4 regions of the Acidovorax sp. FHTAMBA genome follow, and region 4 is predicted to be linked to each of the others. Evidence: predicted binding sites of a transcription regulator. Region 4 holds the regulator's gene; each other region holds the start of a gene.
What was found. The regulator sigma-54, encoded in region 4, starts transcription at its own class of promoters, with help from an activator protein. The targets are predictions, from matches to a motif close to TGGCANGNAANCTGCTTT.
Positions count from the first base shown of each region.

Region 1: glnA (type I glutamate--ammonia ligase) is a predicted target of sigma-54. The motif match lies at 1,168-1,185, and genes of this name have one in related genera.
Region 2: nirB (nitrite reductase large subunit NirB) is a predicted target of sigma-54. The motif match lies at 1,190-1,207, and genes of this name have one in related genera.
Region 3: AAFF19_RS00470 (pilin) is a predicted target of sigma-54. The motif match lies at 1,036-1,053, and genes of this name have one in related genera.

Region 1 covers NZ_CP152407.1:3,369,926-3,372,125, reverse strand. The annotation lists gene AAFF19_RS15800 (EI24 domain-containing protein) at 1-243, shown strand, start outside; gene AAFF19_RS15795 (molybdopterin-binding protein) at 240-1,061, shown strand; gene glnA (type I glutamate--ammonia ligase) at 1,235-2,200, shown strand, end outside.
Region 2 covers NZ_CP152407.1:3,622,256-3,624,455, reverse strand. The annotation lists gene nirB (nitrite reductase large subunit NirB) at 1-1,013, opposite strand, end outside; gene AAFF19_RS16965 (bifunctional protein-serine/threonine kinase/phosphatase) at 1,347-2,200, shown strand, end outside.
Region 3 covers NZ_CP152407.1:107,498-109,697, reverse strand. The annotation lists partial or broken gene AAFF19_RS00480 (adenylate/guanylate cyclase domain-containing protein) at 1-107, shown strand, start outside; gene AAFF19_RS00475 (3',5'-cyclic-nucleotide phosphodiesterase) at 120-911, shown strand; gene AAFF19_RS00470 (pilin) at 1,119-1,628, shown strand; gene tfpZ (TfpX/TfpZ family type IV pilin accessory protein) at 1,674-2,200, shown strand, end outside.
Region 4 covers NZ_CP152407.1:4,723,814-4,726,013, forward strand. The annotation lists gene AAFF19_RS22115 (thioesterase family protein) at 1-311, opposite strand, end outside; gene AAFF19_RS22120 (RNA polymerase factor sigma-54) at 378-1,976, opposite strand; gene lptB (LPS export ABC transporter ATP-binding protein) at 2,065-2,200, opposite strand, start outside.

The sequences.
Region 1 (2,200 bases), 1.4 Mb from region 4:
CCTCTTGCGATCTGGATTTACACCCTGGTTTTTGCATTCTCGTCGCTGTGGTTCAGCCACTATTGCCTTGCCGCCCTTCAACGTTTGCGTGAAGAAACCGGTACCGGGCCCAACGCAACGTCAACCACTGCGGAGCCTGCCCCGCGCGCGTCACAGGCCGAACCCGTGGCTATGACCGGGCTCACGCCCCCTGCAGCGCTTGCGGCCCCCGAAGCTTCCTCCACCCCTGCCTCTGCACCATGAACCCCTCCTTCGGCCTGATCATCGTGGGCGACGAGATCCTCTCGGGCAAGCGCTCTGACAAACACATGCCCAAAGTCATCGAACTGCTGTCTGCGCGCGGCCTTTCGCTGGACTATGCCGACTATGTGGGAGACAACCCGGATCGCATTACCGCCACGCTGGAGCGCGCGTTCGCGTCGGGCGATGTGGTGTTCTCGTGCGGCGGCATTGGCGCCACCCCTGATGACCACACCCGCCAATGCGCAGCGCGCGCACTGGGTCGGGGGCTGGCATTGCACCCCGAGGCTGAATCCCTGATCCGTGAACGCATGCAGGACGTTGCGCGCGAGCAGGGTGTGGCGTATGAACCCGACCGGCCGGACAACGTCCACCGGCTCAACATGGGGATGTTTCCGGAAGGCGCGCAAATCATTCCCAACCCGTACAACAAGATTCCGGGCTTCAGTTCCCAAGGGAGTGGGGGTGGGTCCGTGCATTTCCTGCCCGGCTTTCCCGTCATGGCCTGGCCGATGGTGGAATGGGTGCTGGACCATCACTACGCGTCTTTCTTCAACCGCACGCCCCAAACCGAGCATTCGGTGGTGGTATATGCTGCCATGGAGGCTGCATTGACACCCCTCATGGAGCGTATTGAGCTGTCCCATCCCGGCATCCGGGTTTTCAGCCTGCCCAGTGTGGATCACCCGCAACATGGGCGGCACATTGAGTTGGGCGTCAAGGGGCCTGCAGCGTTGGTGCCGGCGGCGTGGACGGCGCTGAAAACCGGGCTGCACGAGTTTGGTGCAAACTTGGGCCCGGAATTGGTGCGGGAAATGTGAGACTCAGTTTTTCCTCACCCCATGCACTCTATTGGTGCGATGTGTGGTGCGCGCAGCTAACCTGAACTCCACTGTGCTCCTACATAGTGCGGCTCTTGCACCCAGCTGGCACGCAAACTGCTTTTGTCTCTACAAACTCTTTTTTCAACAAGCGCTTTACCCAGGAGAACCTGATGGCCAAGACCGTTGCAGACGTGATGAAGATGGTGAAGGAAAACGAAGTCAAGTTCGTGGACTTCCGCTTTACCGATACCCGTGGCAAGCAGCACCACACCACGGTGCCCGTCTCGCACTTTGACGAAGACAAGTTCATTTCGGGCCATGCGTTCGACGGCTCGTCGATCGCTGGCTGGAAGGGTATTGAAGCCTCCGACATGCAACTGATCCCCGATCCAAGCTCCGCCAACATCGATCCGTTCTTTGAAGAAACCACGCTGATCCTGACCTGCGACGTGATCGAACCCAGCGATGGCAAGGCGTATGACCGTGATCCGCGCTCGGTGGCCAAGCGCGCCGAAGCGTACCTGAAGGCTTCCGGTCTGGGTGATACCGCCTTCTTCGGCCCCGAGCCAGAATTCTTCATCTTTGACGGTGTGCGCTGGAGCACGGAGCCCAACAACACCTTCTACGAAATTGAAGAGTACGAAGCACCCTGGAACACAGGCGCCAAGCTCGAAGGTGGCAACCGTGGGCACCGTCCCACGGTCAAGGGTGGTTATTTCCCCGTGCCACCTGTGGACAGCACGCAGGACATGCGCGCTGAGATGTCGCTGATCCTCGAATCCCTGGGCATTCCGGTCGAAGTGTTCCACCACGAAGTGGCGGGCGCTGGCCAGAACGAAATCGGTACCAAGTTCAGCACGCTGGTAGAGCGCGCAGACTGGACCATGCTGCAAAAGTACGTCATCCATAACGTGGCCAACGCCTACGGCAAGACGGCAACGTTCATGCCCAAGCCCTACCACGGCGACAACGGTTCGGGCATGCACGTGCACCAGTCGGTATGGAAGGATGGCAAGAACCTGTTCGCTGGCGACGGCTATGCCGGCCTGAGCGACTTCGCCCTGTACTACATCGGCGGCATCATCAAGCACGCCCGTGCCCTCAATGCCATCACCAACCCCGGTACCAACAGCTAC
Region 2 (2,200 bases), 1.1 Mb from region 4:
CCGGCCGAAAACAGATCAATGCCCGTGACCTTGAGCTTGGTGGAGGTGAGTGAGCCCTGGTAGCGGCCGATGCCGAATTCGGCCAGGTGGTTGGCCAGCACTTTGCCCTGCTCGAACAGCGGGGCCACCAGGCCATAGGCAATGCCCCGGTGTGCCGCGCATTCGCCCACGGCATAAATGCGGGCGTCGGTGGTGGTCTGCAGCGTGTCGCTCACGACAATGCCGCGGTTCACGTGCAGGCGCATCTTTTCGGCGAGTTGCGTGTTGGGGCGGATGCCTACGGCCATTACCACCAGGTCGGCGGGTACCTCGGTGCCATCCTTGAACCTGACGCTGGCCACGCGCCCGTCGGCGCTGCCCACCAGCTCTTGCGTCTGTGCACCCATCAAGAACTGCATGCCGCGGTCTTCCAGCGACTTTTGCAGCATCTTGCCCGCCACGTCGTCCAGCTGGCGCTCCATCAGCGACGGCATCACGTGCACCACGCTCACTGTCATGCCGCGCTTCATGAGGCCATTGGCGGCCTCCAGGCCCAGCAGGCCGCCGCCGATGACCACCGCGTGCTTGTACATGGCGGCTGCGTCGATCATGGCCTGCGTGTCGGCAATGTCGCGGTAGGCCAGCACGCCCTTCAGGTCTTTGCCGGGCACGGGCAGGATGAACGGGTTGGAGCCCGTGGCCATGATGAGGCGGTCGTACTCGGCGGTGATCACATCACCATCCTTGCTGGTAGCGGTGACCACGCGGCGCACACGGTCCACGTCGGTCACGGTAAAGCCGGTGTGCAGCGTGATGTGGTTGTCGGCGTACCACTGCCAGTCGTTGAGGATGATCTCGTCAATCGTCTGCTCGCCCGCCAGCACGGGCGACAGCAGAATGCGGTTGTAGTTGGGGTGCGGCTCGGCGCCGAACACCGTGATGTCATACAGATCGGGGGCAATCTTGAGCAGCTCTTCCAGCGTACGCACACCGGCCATGCCGTTCCCCACCATCACCAGTTTGAGCTTTTTCATCGTGGCTAACTCCGTCGGTCCATCGCCGGGGCGATGCGAAAAACAAAAAAGGCGTCCACACGATGCGGCTTCGATGTGATTTCGAAACGCATGTGGGGACGCCTTCGTCCTTGCAGCCCCTCCATGCGCCGTTGCACGGGGGGGTTGCAGGGCCCTTGCGGGCCGTTATGCAGGTTCTAGCAATGGCCGTGCCAGAGCAGGTGCACCGGCGTGGGGCGCAGGCAGCCGCCGGGGCTGCCCATGGGGGCTGCTGATGGCGTCCGGCACGGGGCGGGCGCGCACTGTGCGGTTGAACGCACCACCTTGGGCACGGAACCTGCATGGAGCTGGTGCATGAGTTTTGAACTGGACTACGGGCAGACCTCGCTGGCCGGGCGCAAAGACGTGAACGAGGACTTTGCCGCGCTGGTGGTGGGCCAGGGGCGTGACCGCGACCGGGGCGCCGTGGCCGCCATTGCCGACGGCGTGAGCACGGGAGGCAACGGCCGCGAAGCCGCCCAGACCACGGTGCACACGCTGGTGAGCGACTACTTCGCCACGCCCGACACCTGGGACACCACCGTGGCGCTGGACCGCATCCTGTTCGCCCACAACGGCTGGCTCGCGTCCATGAACCGGCGCCGCCAGCCCGCCGTGGGGCTGACCACACTCACCGCCATCGTGCTGCGCGGCCAGTCGTACACGCTGGCGCATGTGGGCGACACGCGCGCCTACCTGCTGCGCGGCGGCCGGCTGCAGCTGCTGACCACCGACCATGTGATGGCGCAGCGTGACCTGGCGCACCAGCTCACCCGTGCCATGGGGCTGGATGACCACGTGGTGGTGGACTACAGCCAGGGCGAGCTGCACAGCGGCGATCTGCTGGTGCTGCTGTCCGATGGCGTGCACGGCAGCCTGCCCGAGCGGGAGCTGCGGCAGCTGCTGCGCCAAGACACGCTGACCGCCCAGGCGCTGAGCGAATCGCTGACCCAGGCCGCACTGCGCCGGGGCAGTACCGACAACCTCACGGCCCTGGTGGTGCGTGTGCAGGGCGCGCTGGAGGCCACGCTGCAGGACGAGTCCCTCCGCGCACAGCACCTGCCCGTGCTGCCGCTGCTGAAGGTGGGAGACACGGTGGATGGCCTCGCGGTCACCGCCCTGGTGGCCGACACCGGTGTGCACCGCATCTACCAGGTGCGCGATGCGGC
Region 3 (2,200 bases), 140 kb from region 4:
CCGCGCCCTCCACCCTCTACGAACTGTATGCCGCCCGTGTACAAACCCTCCAGGGGCAGGCCGTCGATCCAGAATGGGACGGCGCCACCAATTTCGACACCAAATAGACAGGTTGGCCCATGAAGGTTCGCGTGCTGGGCTGCTCCGGCGCCATCGCCAAAGACTGCCGGACCACCTCGTTCCTTGTCGATGCCAACATCTTGGTCGATGCGGGTACAGGCGTTGGCGACCTTACCTTGGACGAGATGCGCAAGATCGACCATGTGTTTCTCACCCATTCGCACCTGGACCATATTGCAGCGCTGCCACTGATGCTGGATGCGGTGTCATCGCTGCGCGCTACACCAGTGATGGTCTATGCCCTGCCAGAAACGATCGCAGCGCTGCAAGCCCATGTGTTTAACAACATTATCTGGCCGGACTTCAGCACCATCCCCACCGCAGCTCAACCGCTTCTTCAATACGCCCCTCTTGCAGTGAACCAGCAGATAACGATTGGGGCACGACTTGTGGAGGCACTGCCTGCATTACATACGGTTCCAGCAGTTGGATATGCAATCCGTGGGGGCACCGGCTGGTGGGTCTTCAGCGGTGACACCGGCAAAAACCCTGCCTTCTGGGCATGGGTGAACTCCGTGCCGGTATCTCTTCTGGTTGTTGAAACGGCTTTCAGCAACCGGGAGAGCCAACTTGCAGCAAAGAGCCTGCATCTCTCACCGAGCACCCTCGCTCAAGAACTCTCGCAGCTTCGTGCAGACCGAGCCTTTCCCATTTACATAACCCACACCAAGCCATCTGAAACGGCACTTATCATGGATGAGATTCGACAGTTCGATGTAGTGCCGCTGCTTGACGGGGGCGGAGCGCACGACATACGGTGGTTAGAAGCAGGGCAGATTTTCGAGTTGTAACAAAATGCCGTAAATGACAATGATGATGGAACAAAATTGTCATAAGCAGCAACTGCAGCACTTTGTGGCCAGGGGATAGCAAAGCAAGCAAGCTTCGGGGGGGGCAAACGCAGTGAAAGGAAGGTGGCACGCAAACTGCTTATAGGTTGGCAACCTGAAGAATTGTTCGACAGGTGTTCACATGCAAACTGCTCCTAGGAGAATTTTATGAAGCGTACCCTGCAACAAGGTTTTACCCTGATCGAACTGATGATCGTGGTGGCGATTATTGGCATCTTGGCAGCTGTGGCTCTACCTGCCTACCAAGACTACACAGTGCGTGCTCGCGTCACTGAAGGTCTCGTAGCCGCTTCTGCGGCCAAAATTAACGTTGCGGATGTTTTGTCTTCTGGCAACCCGAATGCATCTGCTCAAGGTTACAACTTGGGCTTTACTTCGCCAACCGCTTCGCGGAATTTGACTAGCGTAACTATTGCTCCTGCTACTGGTTTGATTACCGTTACCACCACAGCTAACGCAGGCAACGGTACACTGACCCTCATGCCTTATTTGGGCGCCGCTCTGCCAGGTACCGCATTGCCTGTTGGTACAGCAACCTTTACACCACCAGCAGATTCCGCTAAGTGGCGTTGTGCTGCTGTCGGTGCAACACCGTTGGCGGTTGGTCAAACCGCTGGTACGCTTCCGGCTCGGTTTGCCCCTGCCGAGTGCAAATAATCTCAGCTACCGCTTATCGAAGGGCGCCTCGGCGCCCTTTTTTATATGTTTTTTCGTACTCGATTTAAGACAGCTCTCAAAGCGTCGGCTACCCACCTATTCCTGAGCATTGCCATTGCAGTATTATGCGCGGCTTTGGTATTTGGTTTCTGGTACCCTTCTCCCTTCGATGAGTTGGCTAGAGGGCGGGAGATTTTTCTGCTTGTGATGACCGTTGATGTTATATGTGGACCACTATTAACATTCATAGTTTTTGATCAGAAAAAGCCAAAATCAGAGCTGTGGCGAGATTTGGCAGCAATCGGTCTGATTCAAATTTCTGCATTAGGTTATGGAGTATCAAGCCTGATGAATGCCAGACCAGTCTGGATTGCGTTTGAAGGCGACAGGTTTCGAATCGTTAGCGTTCCAGACATTAACCTAGATCAGCTGCATCTGGCCTCAGCACCGTTGCAACGCCTGAGTTTCACCGGCCCCAAGTTGGTGGGAGTCCGATTGGCGACCAGTTCAGATGCCGATTTTAAAGACAGCATCTTCCTCGCATTGAATGGCGAGCCCCCAGCGTTTCGACC
Region 4 (2,200 bases):
TCGGTCATGCAGAACACCAGGTCAAAGCCGTAGCGGTTGAAATCGGCTGGCGCCATCTCCACCCGCATGGTCTCGCCATGGAAACCTTCGGACTTGTACTGCGCCACGATGTCACCCACCACGATGGACAGGCCGCCCACATCGGCCTCGGGGTAGCCCAGCGACTGGAAGAACCGCACACGCGCCTCGGACACCAGCGTGAGCAGCTGCGCGTTGTCCAGGTGCCCGCCCTGGTTGACGTGGCTGATGTAGATCTGCAGCTCGGTGGCAAAGCCGAAGTGCGGGGGGAGGTCAAAGACGATGCGGGCCATGGTGGGGCAGCGGGTAGATAAACAAAAAATCAAACAGGGCGAGCCAGGCGCACCCTGGCGGTGACCCTACAGCGCCTTGCGCAGATTGGCCGGCGCGATCTTGAGCGCCTCGCGGTACTTGGCCACGGTGCGGCGTGCGCACTCGATGCCCTGCTCCTTGAGCATCTCGGCGATCTGGCTGTCGGACAGCGGCTTGGCGGGGTTCTCGGCGGCGACAAACTGCTTGATGAGGGCGCGCACCGCCGTGCTGGATGCATTGCCACCGGTTTCGGTGCCCAGGCCCGAGCCAAAGAAGTACTTGAGCTCGTAGGTGCCGATCGGCGTGGCCATGTATTTGGCCGTGGTCACGCGGCTGATGGTGGACTCGTGCAGGCCCAGTTCGTCGGCGATGTCGCGCAGCACCAGCGGGCGCATGGCCAGCTCGCCATGGGTGAAGAAGTTTTTTTGCCGCTCCACGATGGCGCGCGAGACGCGCAATATGGTGTCAAAACGCTGCTGGATGTTCTTGATGAACCAGCGCGCCTCTTGCAGGCGCTGCTGCATGCCCTGGTGGCCCTCGCCGCCCTTGTGGCCGCGCAACGCACCGGCATAGATGTCGTGCACGCGCAGGCGGGGCATCACGTCGGGGTTGAGGCTGACGATGAAGTTGTGCTGGCCATCGCGGCCCCGCTGCGAGCCTTCGCGCCCGGCTTTGCGCACGATCACATCGGGAATGATGATGTTGCGCTCCACATCCGCAAAGCGGCGCCCGGGGCGGGGCTCCAGGCGGGCGATGAGGGCCATGGCGGCGCGGGTGCGCTCTTCGCCATCGCCACACAGCTGCGTCAGGCGGCGGATGTCGCGGCGGGCCAGCATCTCCAGCGGCTGCTGGCAGATGCGCAGCGCGGTCTGCACGGTGTCGGGGTCGGCGTCGCTGTCTTCGTCGGCCGCCAGGGCGGTGAGCTGCAGGGTGAGGCACTCGGCCAGGTTGCGCGCACCCACGCCCACGGGTTCCAGGCTTTGCAGCAGGCGCTGGGCCACCGTGAAGCGGTGCACCAGTTCCTCGATCTGCTCCAGGTCTTCGGGCCCTGCCAGGCTGATGGCCAGCTCTTCGAGCGACTCTTCAAGGTAGCCATCGTCGTTCAGCGATTCGATGAGAAAACGCAGCGCGGCCGTGTCCACTTCGGACAGCCGCAGCGACAGCGCCTGGCGGTGCAAAAAGGCGGTGAGCGACTCGTGCGTTCGGGCCAGCTCGGTGGCGTCGGCCTCGTCCCCTTCCGCATCGTTGCGGGTGCGCGCCGGGGCGTCGCCACCCCACTCGGCGTCGTTGGGCGCCATCTCTACCGTGCCGTCGCCGCTCCAGTCGGGCTCGTCGGCACCTGCACTGGGGATTTCAGCCTCGTTTTGGCTCTCAGCGCTAGTACCGCTTGCACTGACAGCTCCTGAAAACATAGCATCGTCGACGCTGTAGTCGTCGGCCTGTGCGGGCGTGTCGGCGGCTTCCAGGCCAAACTCCTCGCGCGGTGCTTCGTCGGCATTGCGCTCAAGGAACGGGTTTTCGTCGAGCATCTGCTCGACTTCCTGCGAGAGTTCGAGCGTGGACAACTGCAGCAGCCGGATGGACTGCTGGAGCTGGGGAGTCAATGCAAGGTGCTGCGAGACGCGCAGCGACAGTCCAGGCTTCATTGATTGAGCGCCGCCGGGCCGCCCCAAGGCGCGAAGGCCCCCTCGGGGGGCAGCGCATTACACGAAGTGACAAGCGTGGGGGCCATGTCTACATCCTGAAGTGTTCGCCGAGGTACACGCGGCGTACTTCGGCGTTGTCCACGATCTCGGACGGCGTGCCCTGCGCCAGCACGCGGCCATCGCTGATGATGAAAGCGTGGTCGCAGATGCCCAGTGTTTCGCGC